DNA from 3 places in the Mesorhizobium waitakense genome. Region 3 is predicted to be linked to each of the others. Evidence: predicted binding sites of a transcription regulator. Region 3 holds the regulator's gene; each other region holds the start of a gene.
What was found. The regulator PhoB, encoded in region 3, activates phosphate uptake and scavenging genes when phosphate is short. The targets are predictions, from matches to a motif close to TGTCATNNANCTGTCAT.

Region 1: the regulator PhoB is predicted to act here: its motif matches at 2,570-2,586, upstream of AC07FD_RS20335 (ceramide glucosyltransferase).
Region 2: the regulator PhoB is predicted to act here: its motif matches at 2,684-2,700, upstream of AC07FD_RS38200 (YdcH family protein).

Annotation. Positions count from the first base shown of each region.
Region 1 covers NZ_JBWKME010000094.1:58,678-65,293, reverse strand. The annotation lists gene argF (ornithine carbamoyltransferase) at 10-921, shown strand; gene AC07FD_RS20345 (Hsp33 family molecular chaperone) at 1,000-2,034, shown strand; gene apaG (Co2+/Mg2+ efflux protein ApaG) at 2,072-2,464, opposite strand; gene AC07FD_RS20335 (ceramide glucosyltransferase) at 2,688-3,839, shown strand; gene AC07FD_RS20330 (O-succinylhomoserine sulfhydrylase) at 3,854-5,044, opposite strand; SAM riboswitch at 5,102-5,179, opposite strand; gene AC07FD_RS20325 (2'-deoxycytidine 5'-triphosphate deaminase) at 5,318-6,412, shown strand; gene AC07FD_RS20320 (ABC transporter substrate-binding protein) at 6,513-6,616, shown strand, end outside.
Region 2 covers NZ_JBWKME010000215.1:23,607-30,222, forward strand. The annotation lists gene AC07FD_RS38190 (transglycosylase SLT domain-containing protein) at 3-857, opposite strand; gene ispG (flavodoxin-dependent (E)-4-hydroxy-3-methylbut-2-enyl-diphosphate synthase) at 863-2,113, opposite strand; gene AC07FD_RS38200 (YdcH family protein) at 2,434-2,613, opposite strand; gene AC07FD_RS38205 (YdcH family protein) at 2,855-3,058, shown strand; gene AC07FD_RS38210 (IclR family transcriptional regulator) at 3,094-3,882, opposite strand; gene AC07FD_RS38215 (transporter substrate-binding domain-containing protein) at 4,013-4,885, shown strand; gene AC07FD_RS38220 (amino acid ABC transporter permease) at 4,963-5,628, shown strand; gene AC07FD_RS38225 (amino acid ABC transporter permease) at 5,630-6,280, shown strand; gene AC07FD_RS38230 (amino acid ABC transporter ATP-binding protein) at 6,283-6,616, shown strand, end outside.
Region 3 covers NZ_JBWKME010000089.1:58,692-65,307, reverse strand. The annotation lists gene pstC (phosphate ABC transporter permease subunit PstC) at 1-422, shown strand, start outside; gene pstA (phosphate ABC transporter permease PstA) at 426-1,277, shown strand; gene pstB (phosphate ABC transporter ATP-binding protein PstB) at 1,274-2,080, shown strand; gene phoU (phosphate signaling complex protein PhoU) at 2,106-2,813, shown strand; gene phoB (phosphate regulon transcriptional regulator PhoB) at 2,833-3,522, shown strand; gene AC07FD_RS18790 (ROK family protein) at 3,677-4,924, opposite strand; gene xylF (D-xylose ABC transporter substrate-binding protein) at 5,280-6,320, shown strand; gene AC07FD_RS18780 (sugar ABC transporter permease) at 6,470-6,616, shown strand, end outside.

The sequences.
Region 1 (6,616 bases), on a different contig from region 3:
CCATTGCTGATGTCAGTTCGCCATTTCACCGATCTTTCCGCCGTTTCCGAAGGCGATCTGCGCTTCATGCTTGACGATGCGGTGGTGCGAAAGGCTCGTCTCAAGGCCGGCGAGCGGACCAGGCCGCTTGAAGGCAAGGTGCTGGCGATGATCTTCGACAAGCCTTCGACGCGCACCCGCGTGTCCTTCGACGTCGGCATGCGCCAGCTCGGCGGCGAAACCATCATGCTGACCGGCACCGAGATGCAGCTCGGCCGCTCCGAGACCATTGCCGACACCGCCAAGGTGCTGTCGCGCTACGTCGACGCGATCATGATCCGCACCACCTCGCATGAGCGGCTGCTCGAACTGACCGAGAATGCCACCGTTCCGGTCATCAATGGACTGACCGACGACACCCATCCCTGCCAGCTGATGGCCGATATCATGACCTTCGAGGAGCATCGCGGTCCGGTTGCCGGCAAGACCATCGCCTGGACCGGCGACGGCAACAATGTGCTGCATTCGCTGCTCGAGGCCTCGGCGCGGTTCCGCTTCAACCTCAACGTCGCCGTGCCCGAAGGCAGCGAGCCGGAGCAGAAGCATATCGACTGGTCGCAGGCGCATGGTGGCAAGCTGCACTTCACCCGCTCGCCCGAGGAAGCCGTCGACCAGGCCGACTGCGTCGTCACCGATTGCTGGGTGTCGATGGGCCAGGAGCATCGCGCCCGCGGCCACAACGTGTTCTCGCCCTACCAGGTCAATGCCAAGCTGATGGCGAAGGCCAAGCCGGAGGCGCTGTTCATGCACTGCCTGCCGGCGCACCGCGGCGAGGAAGTGACCGACGAGGTCATTGACGGGCCGCATTCGGTGGTCTTCGACGAGGCCGAGAACCGGCTCCATGCCCAGAAGGCCGTGCTCGCCTGGTGTCTCGGCGCTTGATCTCTGGGGGTGTGATGCCTATCTGCGCCGCATCACGCAAATCAAGCGCGTTTCGAAGCATGCGCCCTCCAGGGCGGCATGGCCGCGCCCTGGAGCATTGTCATGTTGGAAACCTATCAAGTGACTGAACATCACCCCAAACTCGGCGAATTCGGCTACGCCGGCGACGATCACGTCGTGCCCTTCGAGGTCGGCCCGCTCGACGTGCGCGGCCGCACCGTCCAGCTCGGGCCGATGCTCGACGCCATCCTCAGCCGTCACGACTATCCCGAGCCGGTCGCCCGCCTGCTGGCGGAAGCCTGCGTGCTGACGGTGCTGCTCGGCACCTCGCTGAAGTTCGAGGGCAAGTTCATTCTGCAGACCCGCACCGACGGGCCGGTCGACATGCTGGTGGCGGATTTTTCCACGCCCTCGGCACTGCGCGCCTATGCCCGCTTCGATGCCGACCGGCTGGAGGCGCTGGTCGCGGCCGGCGAAACGTCTCAGCAGACGCTGCTCGGCAGCGGCGTGCTGGCGCTGACCATCGACCAGGGTGCTCACACGCAGCGCTATCAGGGTATCGTCAAGCTCGATGGCGAAACGCTGGAAGAGGCGGCTCGCACCTATTTCCGCCAGTCGGAGCAGATTCCGACCGATATCAGGCTTTCGGTGGCCAAGCTGCTGACGCCTGGCGTCGGTGGCGCTCGCGAGCAGTGGCGTGCCGGTGGCATCCTGGCGCAGTTCCTGCCGCAGTCGCCCGAGCGCATGCGCGTTCCGGACCTGCCGGGCGGCGATGGCGATCCGCGCGAGGAGATCCACGATCCGGCCGACAATTCCTGGCAGGAGCTGCTGGCATTGCTCGGCACCATCGAGCCGACCGAACTGATCGACCCGACGATCGGCGCCGAGCGGCTCCTGTACAGGCTGTTCCACGAGCATGGCGTGCGCGTCTTCGGCGGCGTACCGGTCGCCGACCAGTGCTCATGCTCGAGGGACAAGATCCGTGGCATCCTCGAGGGCTTCTCGGCGCAGGAGATCAAGGACAGCACCGAAGACGGCGGCATCCACGTCGCCTGCGAATTCTGCTCGAAGCAATATGACTTCGATCCGGCGGAATTTGCGGCGGCCCAGTAGAGAACGCGCCTCACCGGCTGCGGCCGGTGAGGCGAAGCTAATTCATCGTCCGCCGCGTCCCCGGCAGATCGAGTGAGAAGGCGGGGATGGCGATGTCGAACGTCTCGCCCCGCTTGTTGCGCATCGTGTAGTGCCCGACCATGATGCCGGACGGTGTCGAAAGCGGGCAACCGGACGTGTATTGATAGCTGTCGCCGGGGTTGAGTTCGGGCTGGTCGCCGACGACACCTGGACCGCGCACCTCCTCGACCCGGCCGGTGCCGTCGGTGATGTGCCAATAGCGCGACAACAACTGCACGAACTCATCCGACTGGTTGTCGATCGTTATCTGATAGCCCCAGACATAGCGGTTCTCCGACGGATCCGAGCGGTCCTCCAGATAGAACGGCCTGACCTGCACTTCGATGTTGCGCGTCACGGCGCGGTACATAAGCGGCTCCAAAACAATCCAGGTCGAACTGTCCTCGCTCCGAGCGAGCAGGTCAACGTGCGCGTCTTGTCGCGCCCGGCCTGAAAGGCAGGTGCCGACAAAGAATGTCATTTAAGTGACACATGACAATGGTGGTGTGCACGAAGCGGGCGACTCGGCGCTCTGTCGAACTATTGAAAACGGCCATCACGCGGGCCGTCTTTTCTGGAGTGGCCAGGTCTCGATGGAACTCACCCTCATAGCCGCCTCGCTTTCGATCGCTCTCATCCTTTCAAACCTCGCCAGCATCCTGCTCGCCGCTTCGCGTCTGAAGCGGCACCGCACCATCGCGCCGCCGGCCGGCAAGCCACTGCCGGTGTCGATTATCGTGCCATCTCGTGGTGTCGGGCCGTTCACGCAGGAGACGCTGGAGCGCGCCCTCTCGCTCGACTGGCCGCGCTACGAACTGGTCTTCTGCGTCGCCCATGCCGACGATCCGGTGGTCAGGCTGATCCGTGCCGCCATCGCCCGTTCTCCCAAGGTGCCGGCGCGGCTGCTGATCGGCGACGACCGCATCAGCGCCAACCCGAAACTCAACAATTGCGTCAAGGGTTGGGAGGCGGCGCGCCACGATTGGGTTGTCCTGGCCGATTCCAACGTGTTGATGCCGAGAGACTACGTCCAGCACCTGATGGCTGCATGGCGGCCGGACACCGGCCTTGTCTGCTCGACGCCGATCGGCTCGCGGCCCGCTGGCTTCTGGGCCGAGGTCGAGTGCGCTTTCCTCAACACGCTGCAGGCGCGCTGGCAATATGCCGGCGAGGCGCTTGGCCTCGGCTTTGCCCAGGGCAAGAGCATGCTCTGGAACAAGCCGATGCTCGACGCCAGTGGCGGCATCCGTGCGCTCGCCGCCGAGATCGCCGAGGACGCTGCCGCGACCAAGCTGGTCAATGGCCTTGGCCTGCGCGTCAATCTCGTCGCCGCGCCCTTCGAGCAACCGCTCGGCCGGCGCACCTTTGACGAGATCTGGTCGCGTCAGGCCCGTTGGGCGCGCCTGCGCCGCGTCACCTTCCCATGGTTTTTCGCACCCGAAATCCTGACCGGGGCAGTGGTGCCGCTGGCACTCGCGCTGTTGGCGGCGGCAAGCGCCGGCCTCAGCCTCTCGGCAACCGCCATTGCCGTGCTGGCGGCCTTCTACCTTCCGGAGTGCGCCCTGGCCTGGTCCAAGGGCTGGTACCTGTCGCCGCGCATGGTCGCGGCGATCATGATGCGCGACCTGATCCTGCCGGCGATGTGGGCGCGCGGCTGGCTGGGTGGCGCCGTCGACTGGCGCGGCAACGCGATGACCATCGGCACCAAGGCAGCCGAGCTGGAAGAGACGCCGTCCGGCGCCTGATAGCCAAAGGCTTCTTACTTTGCCGACTTCAGCGCCTGTTCGATGTCTTCCAGAAGATCGTCGGTATCCTCCAGGCCGACCGACAGCCTGAGCGTGCCCGGCCCGATGCCGAGTTCGGCACGCGCCTCGTCGCTCAGATTCTTGTGCGTAGTCGTCGCCGGATGGGTGATCAGGCTCTTGGCATCGCCAAGATTGTTGGAGATCAGCACGATGTCGAGCGCGTTCTGCAAGGCGAAGGCCGCCTGCTTGCCTCCCTTGACGTCCAGGCAGATCAGCGTCGAGCCGCCCGACATCTGCTTCTTGACGATGGCCGCCTGTGGGTGGTCAGCACGGCCGGGATAGATGACGCGGGCGATTTCGGGCCGCTCGGCCAGGAAATCCGCGATCCTGCCGGCGCTTTCCGTTTGCTGGCGCACGCGCAGCGGCAGCGTCTCCAGCCCCTTCAGCAGCGTCCAGGCATTGAACGGCGACAGGCTGGGGCCGGTGTGGCGGAAATAGTCGTGCAGGTTCTCGTCGATCCACTTCTTGTCCGACAGGATGACGCCGCCGAGACAGCGGCCCTGGCCGTCAATATGCTTGGTCGCCGAGTAGACGACGATGTGCGCACCGAGCTGCAGCGGCTTCTGCTGCAGGGGCGTGGCAAAGACATTGTCGACGATCAGCCGCGCACCGATCGAATTGGCAAGCGCGGCAACCGCGGCGATGTCGACCACTTCCAGCGTTGGGTTGGTCGGGCTTTCCAGGAAGAACAGCTTGGTGTTCGGCTTGACCGCTTTTTCCCAGTTGGCGATGTCGGTGCCGTCGACCAGCGTCGCCTCGATGCCATATTTCGGCGCCAGCGTCTCGACCACCCAGCGGCAGGAGCCGAACAGCGCGCGTGCTGCCACGATATGATCGCCGGCCTTGGCGCTGCACAACAGCGAGGCCGTCACCGCGGCCATGCCGGATGCGGTGGCGCGCGCGTCCTCGGCGCCTTCGAGCGCGCACATGCGCTTTTCGAACATGTCGACGGTCGGGTTGGCGTAGCGCGAGTAGATGAATCCCGGCTCCTCCCCCTTGAAGCGGGCTTCGGCGGCCTGCGCCGTTTCGTAGACATAGCCCTGGGTCAGGTACATCGCCTCGGAGGTTTCGCCGAAACCGGAACGCAGGGTTCCGCTATGCACGAGTGTCGTTTGAGGCTTCCAGTTACGCTTCTTGGTGCTCATCGCTTTTGTTCCAGACACAAAAAAACCGGCCGCGAAAGTCGCAACCGGTCCATACGGCCTTGCGGCCCGACGGTCCTTTAGCGACTTGTTTAACGTGGCTGCAAGCCGACCGGCCAAATCACCACGGGATAACGACCCTTTAGACCCGCGCCACGCTTGCGTCAATTGCCGGCTTGATTAAGAGGTTTGTACCAAGCAGGTTCCGCAGCAGTGTTCCACGGTTTTGCGGCAAGAACCTGCGAACAGAAAATCGCCTGGCCTAGGAGTGGAGCCTTGCGGCAGACAGGCATTCTTCCCGATCAGGACATTTCGGCGCTGTTCCGGTCCGGCGCGCTGAAGTCGGCGCGCGCGTTCGATGCCGATCAGATCCAGCCGGCGAGCCTGGATCTACGGCTCGGCGACAAGGCCTGGCGGGTGCGGGCCTCGTTCCTGCCGGGTCCCAACCACAAGGTTTCGGAAAAGCTCGACCGGTTGCAGCTGCACGAGATCAATCTCGCAGAGGGGGCGGTGCTGGAGACCGGCTGCGTCTATATCGTGCCCTTGCTTGAAAGCCTGGCATTGCCGGCGGACATTTCGGCCTCGGCCAATCCGAAGAGTTCGACCGGGCGGCTCGACATCTTCACCCGCGTCATGACCGATCGCGGCCACGAGTTCGACAAGATCGCCGCCGGCTATCACGGCCCACTCTATCTCGAGGTCAGCCCGCGCACCTTTCCGATCGTCGTGCGTACCGGTTCGCGTCTGTCCCAGATCCGTTTCCGCACCGGCAATGCACTGCTCTCGGAAGCCGAGCTGCATGACCTGCATCGCGCCGAGATGCTGGTCGCAACCGAGCCGCCGAACATTTCCGGCGGCGGCATCGCACTGTCGATCGATCTCAACGGCGATCAGAACGGCCTGGTCGGCTATCGCGGCAAGCATCACACCGGTCTCGTCGATGTCGACAAGCGCGCGGCACAAGAGGTCGTCGACTTCTGGGAGCCGATCCACAAGAGCGGCGCCGGCGAACTGGTGCTCGATCCCGATGAATTCTACATCCTCGTCAGCCAGGAAGCGGTGCATGTGCCGCCGCTCTACGCCGCCGAGATGACACCGTTCGATCCGCTGGTCGGCGAGTTCCGCGTCCACTATGCCGGCTTCTTCGATCCGGGTTTCGGCCATTTGGCGTCCGGCGGCACCGGCAGTCGCGCAGTGCTCGAAGTGCGCAGCCACGAAGTGCCGTTCATCCTCGACCATGGCCAGATCGTCGGCCGGCTGGTCTACGAGCATATGCTGAAGCGGCCGCAGGCGCTCTACGGCACCGATCTCGGCTCCAACTACCAGGCGCAAGGCCTGAAGCTGTCCAAGCATTTCCGCCCAGCGCGCTGAACCCAATTCCCGTCGGGCAATACACTTGCCTGCGCTGGCTCGTCATGCTTGGCTGGCTTTCTGGTCGCCAAGCTGGCGGCGTTCAAGGGGAACCAAGAAAATGCGGATTTCAAAATGGATCATATCGGCAGCAGGTGCTGCCGTGTTGCTGATGGCGGCCGGCTCTCTGTCGGCGCAGGCTGCTGAGAAACTGAAGATCGGTAC
Region 2 (6,616 bases), on a different contig from region 3:
GACTACCGGTTGCGCACCACCACGCACGCTCCGCCGACGCTTTGCAATTTCTGGCAGATGACATTGGCAGCGGCGCGGTCGTCGACACCGATCCTGACCGCGTAGATGCCGCGCCGGCCGATTGGCGTGCGCACCCGGCTGACCACCGGATCATGGCCGCTGAGCAAGGCCGGGAAGCGGCCCCTCACCCGCAGCCACTGACTGATCGCGGCGCTGCGGCGGAAGTTGCCGGCCACCTGGATGCCCCATGGTTTTATGTTGATCGAGGCCATCGCCACGGTCTGCGACATGATCACCGGCAGCCTGCGGCAAGCGACTGCAAAATCCGCCTTCTGATCGAGCGGCTCGACCTTTCCGGCATAGGCCGGATCGGTGAACTTATCGACCGGCTCGCCCATGATGTCGAATACGTAGCTCTCGGTCTCCATCGGCAGGAAGCCGCCGGAACCGAGCCAGCGCGACACCCGGCTTTCGCCGGCATTGTAGGCGGCCGCCGCCAGGCCGAGATTGCCGTAGCCGGTTTTCATCTCGGCGAGATATCTCGCCGAGGCAGGGATCGCTTGGTTGATGTCGAAAGAGTTGGCAAGGCCGCGCATCTTAGCGGTGCCAGGCATGAACTGGGCGATGCCTTCGGCGCCGACCGGACTGACGGCGTTGGGATCGAAACGGCTTTCCTTCCAGATCAGCCGGGCGAAGAAGTCCCTGGGCAGGCCATTCTGGTCGGCATGGGCCTGGATCAGGTTGCAGACCTTGTCGATCAGCCTCTGCCTGGCGGATTGCGGCGGATCGGCCTGAACGGATGTCGAGCAGCAAAGTCCGTACAGCAAGATCAGCGCTGCCCAAGGGAAACGCTGCATCTGGTTTACTCGGCCGCGGCTTTGCCGCGACCAAACCGTTGCTCGATATAGTCGGTGACCATCTTCTCGAAATCCGCCGCGATCGATGGCCCGCGCAGCGTCGCTGCCTTCTTGCCATCGACGAAGACCGGCGCCGTTGGCGTCTCGCCGGTGCCGGGCAAAGAAATACCGATGTCGGCATGCTTGGACTCGCCGGGGCCGTTGACGATGCAGCCCATCACCGCGACCTTGAGGTTCTCGACGCCGGGATATTTTTCGCGCCACACCGGCATGTTTTTCCGCAGATCAGCCTGGATGTTCTGGGCCAGTTCCTGGAACACCGTGGAGGTGGTGCGGCCGCAGCCGGGGCAAGCAGCGACGATCGGCACGAACTGCCTGAACCCCATGGTCTGCAGCAGTTCCTGCGACACCTGCACCTCACGCGTGCGGTCGCCGTTCGGCTCCGGCGTCAGCGAGATGCGAATGGTATCGCCGATGCCTTGCTGGAGCAGGATGCCCATCGCGGCGGACGAGGCCACGATGCCTTTCGAACCCATGCCGGCCTCGGTCAGGCCAAGATGCAGCGCGTGGTTGGAGCGGGTCGCGAGTTCGGTATAGACGGCGATCAGGTCCTGCACGCCGCTGACCTTGGCCGACAGGATGATTTTTTCACGGCCAAGGCCGATCTCTTCCGCCATTTCGGCCGACAGGATCGCCGACTGCACGATCGCCTCGCGCGTCACTTCCTGCGCCGTCAGCGGAAAGCCCTTGGCCTGGTTGTCGTCCATCAGCCGGGTCAAGAGCTCCTGGTCGAGCGAACCCCAGTTGACGCCGATGCGCACCGGCTTGTCATATTTGATCGCCATCTCGACGATCGCCGCGAACTGCCGATCCTTCTTGTCCTTGAAGCCGACATTGCCCGGATTGATGCGGTATTTGGCCAGCGCCTCTGCGCAGGCCGGATGGTCGGCCAAAAGCTTGTGGCCGATATAGTGGAAATCGCCGACCAGCGGAACGTCGACGCCGAGCCGCGCCAGCCTTTCGTGGATGCGCGGCACGGCCGCAGCGCTCTCGTCGCGATCGACGGTGATGCGCACGATCTCGGAGCCGGCGCGGTGCAGCGCCGCAACTTGCGCAACCGTCTGGTCGACATCGGCCGTATCGGTGTTGGTCATCGACTGCACGACAACCGGGGCGCCGCCGCCGACGACCACGCCGCCGACATCGACGCCGACCGAGGTGCGGCGGGGGAAGGGAGAGGAAAAATATCCGGTCATGCCCGGCAGCCTTTTGTCTCTGGAGCGTCATGCGTCCACTCGGACGCATACAAACGCCCCGGGCCGATGCGCTAAAGTCCGGGCATGAGGTGGAGGAGCAAAGATGGCTTGTCAATGGCGACAGGTCGCCACTGGTCGCAATTGGCCCGCCGCCGGGATCAAAAACAATCGATCCATCCGGCGACGGCCGAAGCGACAATTGACCTGAACGGAAGTCCAGCCTGAGCGATCGCCGCGCTGGAAGTCAAAATCCACCACACCGGCGACACCTGCCGCCGGCAAAAAGGCCGTGGATCGTGATCGTCTATATCAGGAGGGCATCAATGCGTGGTCGGTTGTGCTCTCAGTTTTTCAATCTCGTCCTTGAGTGCCAGCTTGCGTCGCTTCAGATTCACGATTTCGAGGTCGTCCACCGACGGATGGTTCATCGCGTCATCGATCTCGCGCTCGATGTCGCCGTGTTTCCGCTGCAACTCATCAAGATGGGAAGCAAGAGACATGATTGGTTCTCCCTTTCATGGTTTTCCTCGATTGCAACCGTCACGGCGCGTCCACCGCAGGTTCGCTTCAGTGACGGCACAATGACACTGTGCCACCATCCGGCCGCGATGTCGAATGATCCGTGGTAGCATTCCACGACAATGTGAAATGTGATATGGGCTGCGCGCCAGCGGCAGAAGTTGCCGGTCCCGCCCAATGAGGCCCAGTTTTTGGGCACCGCAGACGTGCAGACGGTAGAGAATGTCCGATCAGGAACAGGCCGATATTCGCCTCGAATTTTCCCGGCTGAAGCAGGAACACGCCGATTTCGATGCGGCGATCAACGCAATGATCGCCACGAACTGCGACCCGCTGCAGATCCAGCGCATGAAAAAGAAGAAGCTGTTCCTCAAGGACCGGCTGATGGCGCTAGAAGACAAGATCATCCCCGACATCATTGCGTGAGACGGCGAGCCGGGGTCGATCCTGATCGCTTGCGCCTATCCGGCGATCGAATGCCTGGCGGCGCGGTCGCGCAGCAGACCGATGAGACTGCCGGTCCGTTCCTCGGACGTGTCGATGGGAACCACCAGGCACATCGTCGCCTCGACCTTGCCAGGTCCTGAAAAGACGGGCGCGGCGAGGCATTTCGTATAGGCATCGACAAGGCCCGAGGTGACGCAATAGCCCGTGGCTTCGGCCTTCGCTATATCGGCGATGAAGTCGCTGAGAAGCAATCTGCGACCGTCCGGCAGGACGAGATCGTCTTCGGACACCATGTCTTCGATCTGGGCCTGTTGGAAGCCCGCCAGCAGCAGCCGTCCCGAAGCGGTCCAAGGCAGCGGTATCTGCAGGCCTGTGGCGGAGCTGATGCGGAATGGCCTGGTGCCCGGGCTTGAATGGACGATCGTATAGCGGCCGCTCTGCAGCATACACAGTTCCGAGGTCTCGCCCGTTTCGCGCGATAGATTGTCGACCTCCTGACGCCCGCGCCTCAAGAGGTCGTTGCCGCGCACATAATCCATTCCGTAGAGATAGAGCTTCTTGCCGAAATAGACGCGATTGCCGTCGCCGGCCATTTCCAGCAGGCCGGCATCCACCAGCGACCGCACAAGCGTGTAGGTCGTCGAGCGGGGTGCGTTCACCCCCTTGGCAAGATCGCCAATGCCGATCGCGCGCTGCGTCGTGTGCAGAAATTCCAGGATCTCGAGGACCCGGTTGAGGCCTTTTTCGCGGGAGCCCGAAATCTTCTCGTCGGCTGAAACTGCTGGGGCATTGCCGTCTTGCATTGTCGATTCCTGATGCTAGTATCTGTCTTGTACAGGATACATACGTCTCTTGTAAGAGACAATCGCTCTGAAAATCGACGATGCGTGAATTTCCTGTGCATAGGGGAACACAACACGAAAGGAGGTCGCCGTGAACGACACATCCGGAAGACGTGATTTTCTGAAATTTGGAATGGCGGGACTGGCCACGGCTGGCGTGCTTGCAACCGTCGATGCCCAGAAGGCTGCCGCTCAGGCAGCATCCGACAGCCTGCTGCGCACCGTGCTCGACCGCGGCAAGCTGATTGTCGGCACTGGCAGCACCAATGCGCCCTGGCACTTCGAGAACGATGCCGGCGAACTGGTCGGCATGGACATCACCATGGGACGTATCCTTGCCAAGGGCCTTTTCGACGATCCGACCAAGGTCGAGTTCGTCATGCAGGATCCGGCGCAGCGCATTCCGAACGTCACCACCAACAAGGTCGACATCACCATCCAGTTCATGACGATGAGCGCCCAGCGCTCGCAGCTCATCAACTTTTCCCGGCCTTACTACGTCGAAGGCGTCGCGCTGCTGACCCTTCCGACCGCCGAGAACAAGACCTTCGACAAATTGCTTGCCGCTGGTTCGGCGACACGCGTCTCGATCTTGCAGAACGTCGATGCCGAAGCATCGGTGCACATAGCTCTGCCGCAGTCGCAGGTGATGCAGATCGACACCCAGGCCAACGTGTTGCAAGCACTGGAAGCCAAGCGTGTCGACGCTGCCGCGGTCGATCTTTCGACCGTGCGTTGGCTTGCCTCGCGCAATCCGGACAAATACTTCGACGCAGGCAAGAGCTGGTTCTCGATGCTGTACGGTGCGGCGCTCCGGCAAGGTGATCTCGACTGGCTGACCTTCGTCAATCAGACCTTCACCATCGCCATGTTCGGTCACGAAACAGCGCTCTACGACGCTGCATTCAAGGATTACTTCGGACAGGAGCCGCCGGCCCGCCATCCTGGTTTTCCGGTCATCTGATCCAGTTGGCGGAAGGGCAGCATTCAGCGCCCTTCCGCCAGCTTCTCCTCGACGGCCCTTCGCACTGAGGCTGACGCATGGGCTATGCCCTGAATTTCAACCTGATCTGGCGGCATTTCGACAAACTGTGGGGCGGCCTGCTGCTCAGCCTCGAACTGGCCGTGATCTCGATCGCAATCGGCATCGTCATCGGCCTGGTTCTGGCGGTCTGGTACGTGTCGGCCGGGCGCGTGGTGCGCACCATTATCGCCGCCTACGTCGAATTCATCCGCAACGTGCCGCTGATCCTGCTCGTCTATCTGGTGTTCTACGGCCTACCGACGGTGGTCGATCTCGCCTACAGCGCCCCGACCTCGTTCATCCTGACGCTGTCGGTCTATAGCGGGGCCTATCTGGTCGAGGTGTTCCGCTCCGGGCTCGAAGCCGTCCCGCGCGGCCAACTCGATGCCGGCAAGGCGATTGGCCTGACGCCGTGGCAGCGACTGATCCATGTGCGCCTGCCGACAATGCTGCGCATCACCTTGCCGGCGCTGTCCAACACCTTCATCTCGCTGTTCAAGGACACCTCGATCGCCTCGGTCATTTCGGTACCGGAGCTCACCTACGGCGCCCAGTGGATCAATTTCAACACCTTCCGCATCGTCGAGGTCTACCTGGTCACGACGGCGATGTATCTCTTGACCGGCTATGCGCTGCTTTTCGGGTTGCGGCTCGTCGAGCGCAGATTCAGGGCGGCGCGCTGACATGCTCACCCAGATCGCCTATGCCTTGCCGTTCCTCGCCCAAGGCTTTGCCTTGACCTTGTGGGTGTCGCTGCTGGTCGTGGTCCTGTCGCTCATCGCCGGCGTCCTGCTTGGCGTCGGCCTGGTTTATGGTCCCGCGCCGCTGCGCTGGGCGGTGCGCATCTTCAGCGACACGATCCGCGGCATTCCGATCCTGGTGCTGATGTTCTTCGTCTACTACGGCGTGCCCGCGATCGGGCTTCATCTGCCGTCGTTCTGGGCCGCCGTGCTTGCTCTCACTTTGTTCAAGACGGCGCAGGTCATCGAGTATCTTAGGGGTGCGGTCGGCTCGATCCCGAAAGGGCAGTCGGAAGCGGCGATGGCGATCGGGCTGACCTTTCGCCAGCGCTTGGCCTACGTCATCTTCCCGCAGGCGTTCAGGCGCTTCCTGCCACCCTGGATCAACGGCGTCACCGATGCGGTCAAGGGTAGCGCACTGGTGTCGCTGCTCGGCATCACCGACCTGATGCAGGCCATCAACCAGGTCATCGGCCGCACCTACGAGGCCATGCCGCTCTACATTCTCGGTGCGCTCATCTACTTCGCGGTCAACTATGCCCTTTCGCTCGCCAGCCGGCGGCTCGAGCGGCGTTTCTCCTTCATCCGGGAATAGCAATGTCCACAAGTTCGAACGACACCCCGGCCCTTCTCGACGTCCGCGACGTCTCCAAATCCTTTGGCGCCGTCCAGGTCCTGCGTTCGGTCAGCTTGGAGGTGACGCGCGGCGAGGTGGTGACGGTCATAGGCCCCTCGGGCAGCGGCAAGACCACGCTGCTGCGTTGCGTCAACTTCCTGGAAAGCTACGACAGCGGCTCGATCCGCATCGACGGCAAGGAGGTCGGCTTTCGCGACCCGGGAACCCGTCAGCGCCGCAGCGAACGCGATCTCGCCGCGATGCGCGCCGAAACCGGGATGGTGTTCCAGAGCTTCAACCTGTTTCCGCACCTGA
Region 3 (6,616 bases):
CCATCATGGTGCTGCCTTTTATCACCTCGATCACCAAGGACGTCTTCGACACGGTGCCGCCGGTGCTGAAAGAGTCCGCCTACGGCATCGGCTGCACGACCTGGGAAGTGACCCGCCGCGTGGTCATTCCCTACACAAGGATCGGCATCATGGGCGGCGTCATGCTCGGCCTCGGCCGCGCGCTCGGCGAAACCATGGCGGTGACCTTCGTGATCGGCAACGCGCACCGCATCAGCACCTCGCTGTTCGCGCCGGCAACGACGATCTCCGCGACCATCGCCAATGAATTCACCGAAGCCGTCGGCGATCTCTATACCTCTTCGCTGGTGGCGCTCGGCCTGATCCTGTTCGTCATCACCTTCCTGATCCTCGCCATCGCACGCTACATGCTGATGCGCATTGACGCCCGCACGGGAGCCTGACCGATGTCGACAGCCACATCGCTTCATCAGAGCCGCAAGAGGAAGAATTCCGTGATGATGACGCTGTGCGTCGCCGCCGCGGGCATCGGACTTGCCTGGCTGGCGCTCATCCTCGGCGCGCTGCTGTACAAGGGCCTGTCCGGCGTCAATCTTGCGGTGTTCACGCAAATGACGCCGCCGCCCGGCGATGCCGGCGGCCTGCTCAACGCCATCTACGGCAGCATCGTGATGACCATCATCGGCGTCGTTGTCGGAACGCCGATCGGGGTTTTGGCCGGCACCTATATGGCCGAATACGGACGCTTTTCGAAGCTCACCACCGTGGTGCGCTTCATCAACGACATCCTTTTGTCGGCGCCGTCGATCATCATCGGCCTGTTCGTCTACGAACTGATGGTCCGGCCGATGGGGCATTTCTCGGCGATCGCCGGCGCCGTCGCGCTTGCCATCCTGGTCATCCCGGTCGTCGTTCGCACCACCGAGGACATGCTCAACCTGGTGCCGAACGCGTTGCGTGAAGCCGGCACCGCGATCGGCGCGCCGCGCTGGGTGGTCATCAAGTCGGTCGCTTACCGCGCCGCCCTTTCCGGCATCGTCACCGGCATATTGCTGTCGATCGCCCGTATCTCCGGCGAGACGGCGCCACTGCTCTTTACGGCGCTCAACAACCAGTTCTGGTCGAGCAATCTCAACGCGCCGATGGCCAGCTTGCCTGTGACCATCTTCCAGTTCGCTCTCAGCCCTTACGAGGAATGGCAGCAACTGGCCTGGACCGGTGCACTCATCATCACATTGACGGTTCTCGCGCTCAGCATCTTTGCTCGCAGCCTGACCGGACGCAGAGAGGACAAATGAGCCAGATGTTGTCTCCAGACATGACGATCGCCGCCGAGGCAATTGCCGGCAAGGCCAAGATCGAGGTCAAGAACCTCAACTTCTACTACGGCCAGAGCAAGGCGCTGAAGGACATCACGCTGTCGCTGCCCGAGCGCAGCGTCACGGCCTTCATCGGACCTTCGGGCTGCGGGAAGTCGACGCTGCTGCGCGTCTTCAACCGCATCTACGAACTCTATCCCAAGCAGACCGCCGAGGGTCAGGTGCTGCTCGACGGCCAGAACGTTCTCGACCGCTCGCAGGACCTCAATCTGCTGCGGACCAAGATCGGCATGGTGTTCCAGAAGCCGACGCCGTTCCCGATGTCGATCTATGAAAACATCGCCTTCGGCGTCAGGCTCTACGAGAAGATCAGCAAGTCCGAGATGGACGGCCGTGTCGAGCAGGCGCTGAAGCGCGCCGCACTGTGGACCGAAGTCAAGGACAAGCTCAACGCCAGCGGCCTCAGCCTCTCCGGCGGCCAGCAGCAGCGACTCTGCATCGCCCGCACCGTGGCGGTGAAGCCGGAAGTCATCCTGCTCGACGAGCCGGCCTCTGCGCTTGACCCGCTGTCGACCGCCAAGATCGAAGAGCTGATCGACGAGTTGCAAGCCGACTACACGATCGTCATCGTCACCCACAACATGCAGCAGGCGGCGCGCGTGTCGAAGCAGACCGCCTTCATGTATCTGGGCGAACTGGTCGAGTTCGACCGCACCGAGAAGATCTTCACGTCGCCCCGCGAGAAGCGCACGCAGGACTACATCACCGGCCGCTTCGGCTGAGCTCAGGCATACGAGGACTAAGATCATGGGCGAACACACAGTCGCTTCTTTCGACGAGGATCTCGGACAGATCAGCAGGCTGATCCGCGACATGGGCGACCTCGCCGGCTCGATGGTCGGCGGCGCCACCAAGGCGCTGCTGAATTCCGACAACGCCCTGGCGCAGCGCGTCGTCTCCGACGATGCGATCATGGACGCGCGCCAGCGCGAGCTCGACGACCGCGCCATCACACTGATCGCCAAGCGTCAGCCGATGGCCGACGATTTGCGCCATGTCGTCGGTTCGATCCGCATGGCCGGCGACCTCGAGCGTATTGGCGACCTTGCCAAGAACATCGCCAAGCGCGTCGGCACCGTCGGCCTCAGTGTCACCCCGCGCGACCTGTCGCACTCCATCGACGCAATGGCGCAGCTGGTGCTGATCCAGGTGCAGGGCGTCATCGAGGAATATACAGCGCGCGACGCCGCGGCGCTGGCGAAGCTGCGCGCCGACGACGAGCGCATCGACGTCAAATACACCTCGGTGTTCCGCGAACTCCTGACCTACATGATGGAAGACCCGCGCAACATCACCGCCTGCACGCATCTCTTGTTCTGCGCCAAAAACCTCGAACGCATCGGCGATCACGTCACCAACATCGCGGAAAATGCGTATTATGTTTTGACCGGTACGCAGCTGCCCGCCAATCGTCCGAAGCAGGACGAGACGGCAATGTCCGCGCCGGCGGCATGACGGCAGGGGTGACCAGTCGATGATCGCGCCACGCATCATGGTGGTGGAGGACGAGGAGCCGCTTGGCGTGCTCCTGCGCTACAATCTCGAGTCCGAGGGATACCAGGTCGAGGTGGTGACGCGCGGCGACGAAGCCGAAATCCGCCTCCAGGAAAACGTGCCTGACCTGCTGGTGCTCGACTGGATGGTGCCAGCAGTGTCCGGCATCGAACTCTGTCGCCGGCTAAGAATGCGGCCCGAGACCGAGCGGCTGCCGATCATCATGCTGACCGCGCGTGGCGAGGAAAGCGATCGTGTGCGCGGCCTCTCGACCGGCGCCGACGACTATCTGGTCAAGCCGTTCTCGACGCCCGAGTTCATAGCCAGGGTCAAGGCGCTGCTGCGCCGCGCCAAGCCGGAAGTGCTGTCCAGTGTGCTCAAGGTCGGCGACATCGTGCTCGATCGTGAATCGCACCGGGTCTATCGCAAGAAGAGCGAGATCCGGCTCGGACCGACCGAATTCCGCTTGCTCGAATTCATGATGCGCCATCCCGGCCGTGTGTTCTCGCGCAGCCAGTTGCTCGACAATGTCTGGGGCGAGACGATCTACATCGACGAACGCACAGTCGACGTGCATGTCGGCCGGCTGCGCAAGGCGGTCAACAATGGCCGCATGCCCGATGTCATCCGCACCATCCGTGGGGCGGGCTACGCAATCCGGGAAGATTAGGGATATGCTGATATTCAGGTGATGCCAGCCCGCGAACGGCAGTTTCCTGCGCTTCCGGTACTCACGGACCCAAATGTCCGCTCCGTTCCGGTTCTCGGAACCCGCCATTCTCGACTCGGCCTGACCTGGATCTCAACACATCCCGGCGCGCTATTCACGCGACGTTCTTGCCGCCAAGGCCGGATCTCGCCTGCGTGCCGGGCGCGAAAATCTCCTGGTCGACGAAGGTCAGCGCCCGCGTGGCGCAGCCTTCGCGGATCAGTGGCAGTTCGTTCGGTTCGGTGTCGAAGGAAATTGATTGCGAATGCTGGCCGCCGGCGGTCTGCGCAATCGCCTCGCGCAATGCCGGCTCGATCAGGTCGAAGGCCGCGGCGCTGGCACCGACCATGGCGACTGGTGCCGGATCGATCAGCGCGAACAGGCTGCCGAGACCGTAGCCGAGTGCCTCGCCGGCCTTGCGGTAAGCCTCGCGCTCGGGTCCATCCGTTTCGCGGGCCGCGGTCGCCAGGGCGCGCATGTCAGCGTCACTCACATCGGCGACCGGTTCAGCGTCCTCACTCATCTGCCTTGCGTTGCGCCAGATGGCGTAGTTGCCGGCATAGGCCTCGACGCAGCCGCGCCGCCCGCAGCGGCACAGCGCGCCGTTGGGCCGATGGATCATATGGCCGAACTCGCCGCCCGAGGAATGGGTGCCGGTGAACAGCTCGCCCTTCAGCACCAGACCCATGCCGATGCCGTGCGACAACAGGATGGCGATGAAGTCGTCGCGGTAGCGATCAGGGTCGCGCCAGCGCAACGCTATCGCCATCATATTGCAGTCGTTCTCCATGGTGGCGGGGATGCCGAACTCGTCCTCGAGTATGTCGGCGAAGGCGATGTCGGTGTGCGGCGTGATCGGTGACCACAGCATGGCGCGGGCACGTGTGTCGGTGATGCCCTGGATCGCCAACGCGATGCGGGCGACACTGCGGACGTCGAGATCGGGGTCTTCGAGACGGCGGCGTACGATGGCAACGCATTCACCGACCAGCGCGTCGCGCGGCATTGTCAGCGTGTCCAGCCGGCGCTGTTCCTCGGCAATCACCTGGCCGGCATAGTCGATGACGGCGACCGAGAGGAAGTTCAGCGACAGCACCACGGTCATCACCGCCGCCGCTTCCGGATTGAGGCCGAGGCCGACCTGCGGCCGGCCGCGTTTGAGCGATCCGGCCTCGCTCGGCTTGCTCTCAGTCAGGATGCCTTCGCCGATAAGGTCGGAGGAGATCGCCGATATGGTCGAATGGCTGAGGCCCGTGGTCGCGGCGATCTCGGTGCGGGACGGCTGTCCGGCGCGGCGCACGGCCGCAATCACCATCGCCCGGTTGCGGCGGCGCAGATCGTCGTGGCGGATTCCGACCGACATGCTTTTTCACATCCTCCCGGTCGCTGCAGCCTTTCGCGCCTCCCGAAGGCCATCAGCGAAGCCTGAAAGCGCGACGCGCTTCAGGCACTTGTTTCTCCGCGTGTCGTTGCCCAAAAACCGCTGCGCACCTTTGGGGCGACATGCGCCAAGCCAAATTCTGGCAGAACCCCACCATCCTGTCATTATTTATTCCGGAGCTCGAAAAAAACTCGGAGAGACGTCAAAATCCATCAGAATCGATGTTGACAGCGTTCGGGCGTTGGATCACTATTTTTTCGAGGCTCGAAAAAATAGAGCCTCTGTGCCGGCCTACGGGTCAGTTTGGTCGCGCCATACGCGGCGCAGGGAGGATATTATGAAAAAATTCACAGCCGCCATCCTGGCGGGTGTCGCCATGTCGCTGACGCTGGTGTCGGTCGCGCAGGCGAAGGACAAGGTCATTGGCGTTTCGTGGTCCAACTTCCAGGAAGAGCGCTGGAAGACCGACGAAGCGGCGATGAAGAAGGCCATCGAGGCGGCTGGTGACAAATACATTTCCGCTGATGCGCAGTCCAATCCGGGCAAGCAGCTCACCGACGTCGAGAGCCTGATTTCGCAGGGCGCCAACGCGCTGATCGTCCTCGCGCAGGATGCCTCGGCCATCGGCCCGGCGGTCCAGAAGGCACTGGACGAAGGCATTCCGGTCGTCGGCTATGACCGGCTGATCGAGAACAAGAACGTGTTCTACCTGACCTTCGACAACAAGGAAGTCGGCCGCATGCAGGCCCGCGAAGTGTTCAAGGTCAAGCCGGAAGGCAACTACGTCTTCATCAAGGGCTCAGGCGCCGACCCGAATGCCGATTTCCTGTTCGCCGGCTCCATGGAAGTGCTCAAGGCAGCCATCGATAGCGGCAAGATCAAGAATGTCGGCGAAGCCTATACGGATGGCTGGCTGCCCGCCAATGCCCAGAAGAACATGGAACAGTTCCTCACCGCCAACGACAACAAGGTCGATGCCGTGGTGGCAGCCAATGACGGCACCGCCGGCGGCGTCGTCGCCGCGCTGACGGCGCAAGGGCTGGCAGGATCGGTTCCGGTGTCCGGCCAGGACGGCGACCATGCCGCACTGAACCGCGTCGCACTCGGCACACAGACCGTGTCGGTGTGGAAGGACGCACGCGAACTCGGCAAGAACGCCGCCGAGATCGCCTCGCAGCTGGCCGCTGGCACTGCCCTGGACAAGATCCCGAACGCTGTGAAGTTCACCACGCCCGGCGGCAACGAGACCAACTCGCTGTTCCTGACCCCGATCGCGATCACCAAGGACAATCTCAACGTCGTCATCGACGCTGGCTGGATCAAGAAGGACGAAGTCTGTGCAGGCGTCGCCGCCGGCACCGTCGCGGCCTGCAACTAAAACCGAACGGGATCCCAGTTCGATCTCAGCGCCGCGGCCCCTGGGCCGCGGCGTTTCTCAAGGGGCATTCCGCTTCAAATGATCGCGGAAAGCAAATAGCATCGTGGTTCCGGCATCCGCGCCAGACGGCAAACCGGTGGGAGGACATCATGACCGACACGGCCTCTAACACGCCTGCCGCGAATACGCCCGCAGACCGGGCGCGTGCATCCGAATTGAGCGCCGTCGGACGCTTCCTCAAGGCGACCGAACTCGATACGCGCATGCTTGGCATGGTCGGTGCGTTGCTGGTCATC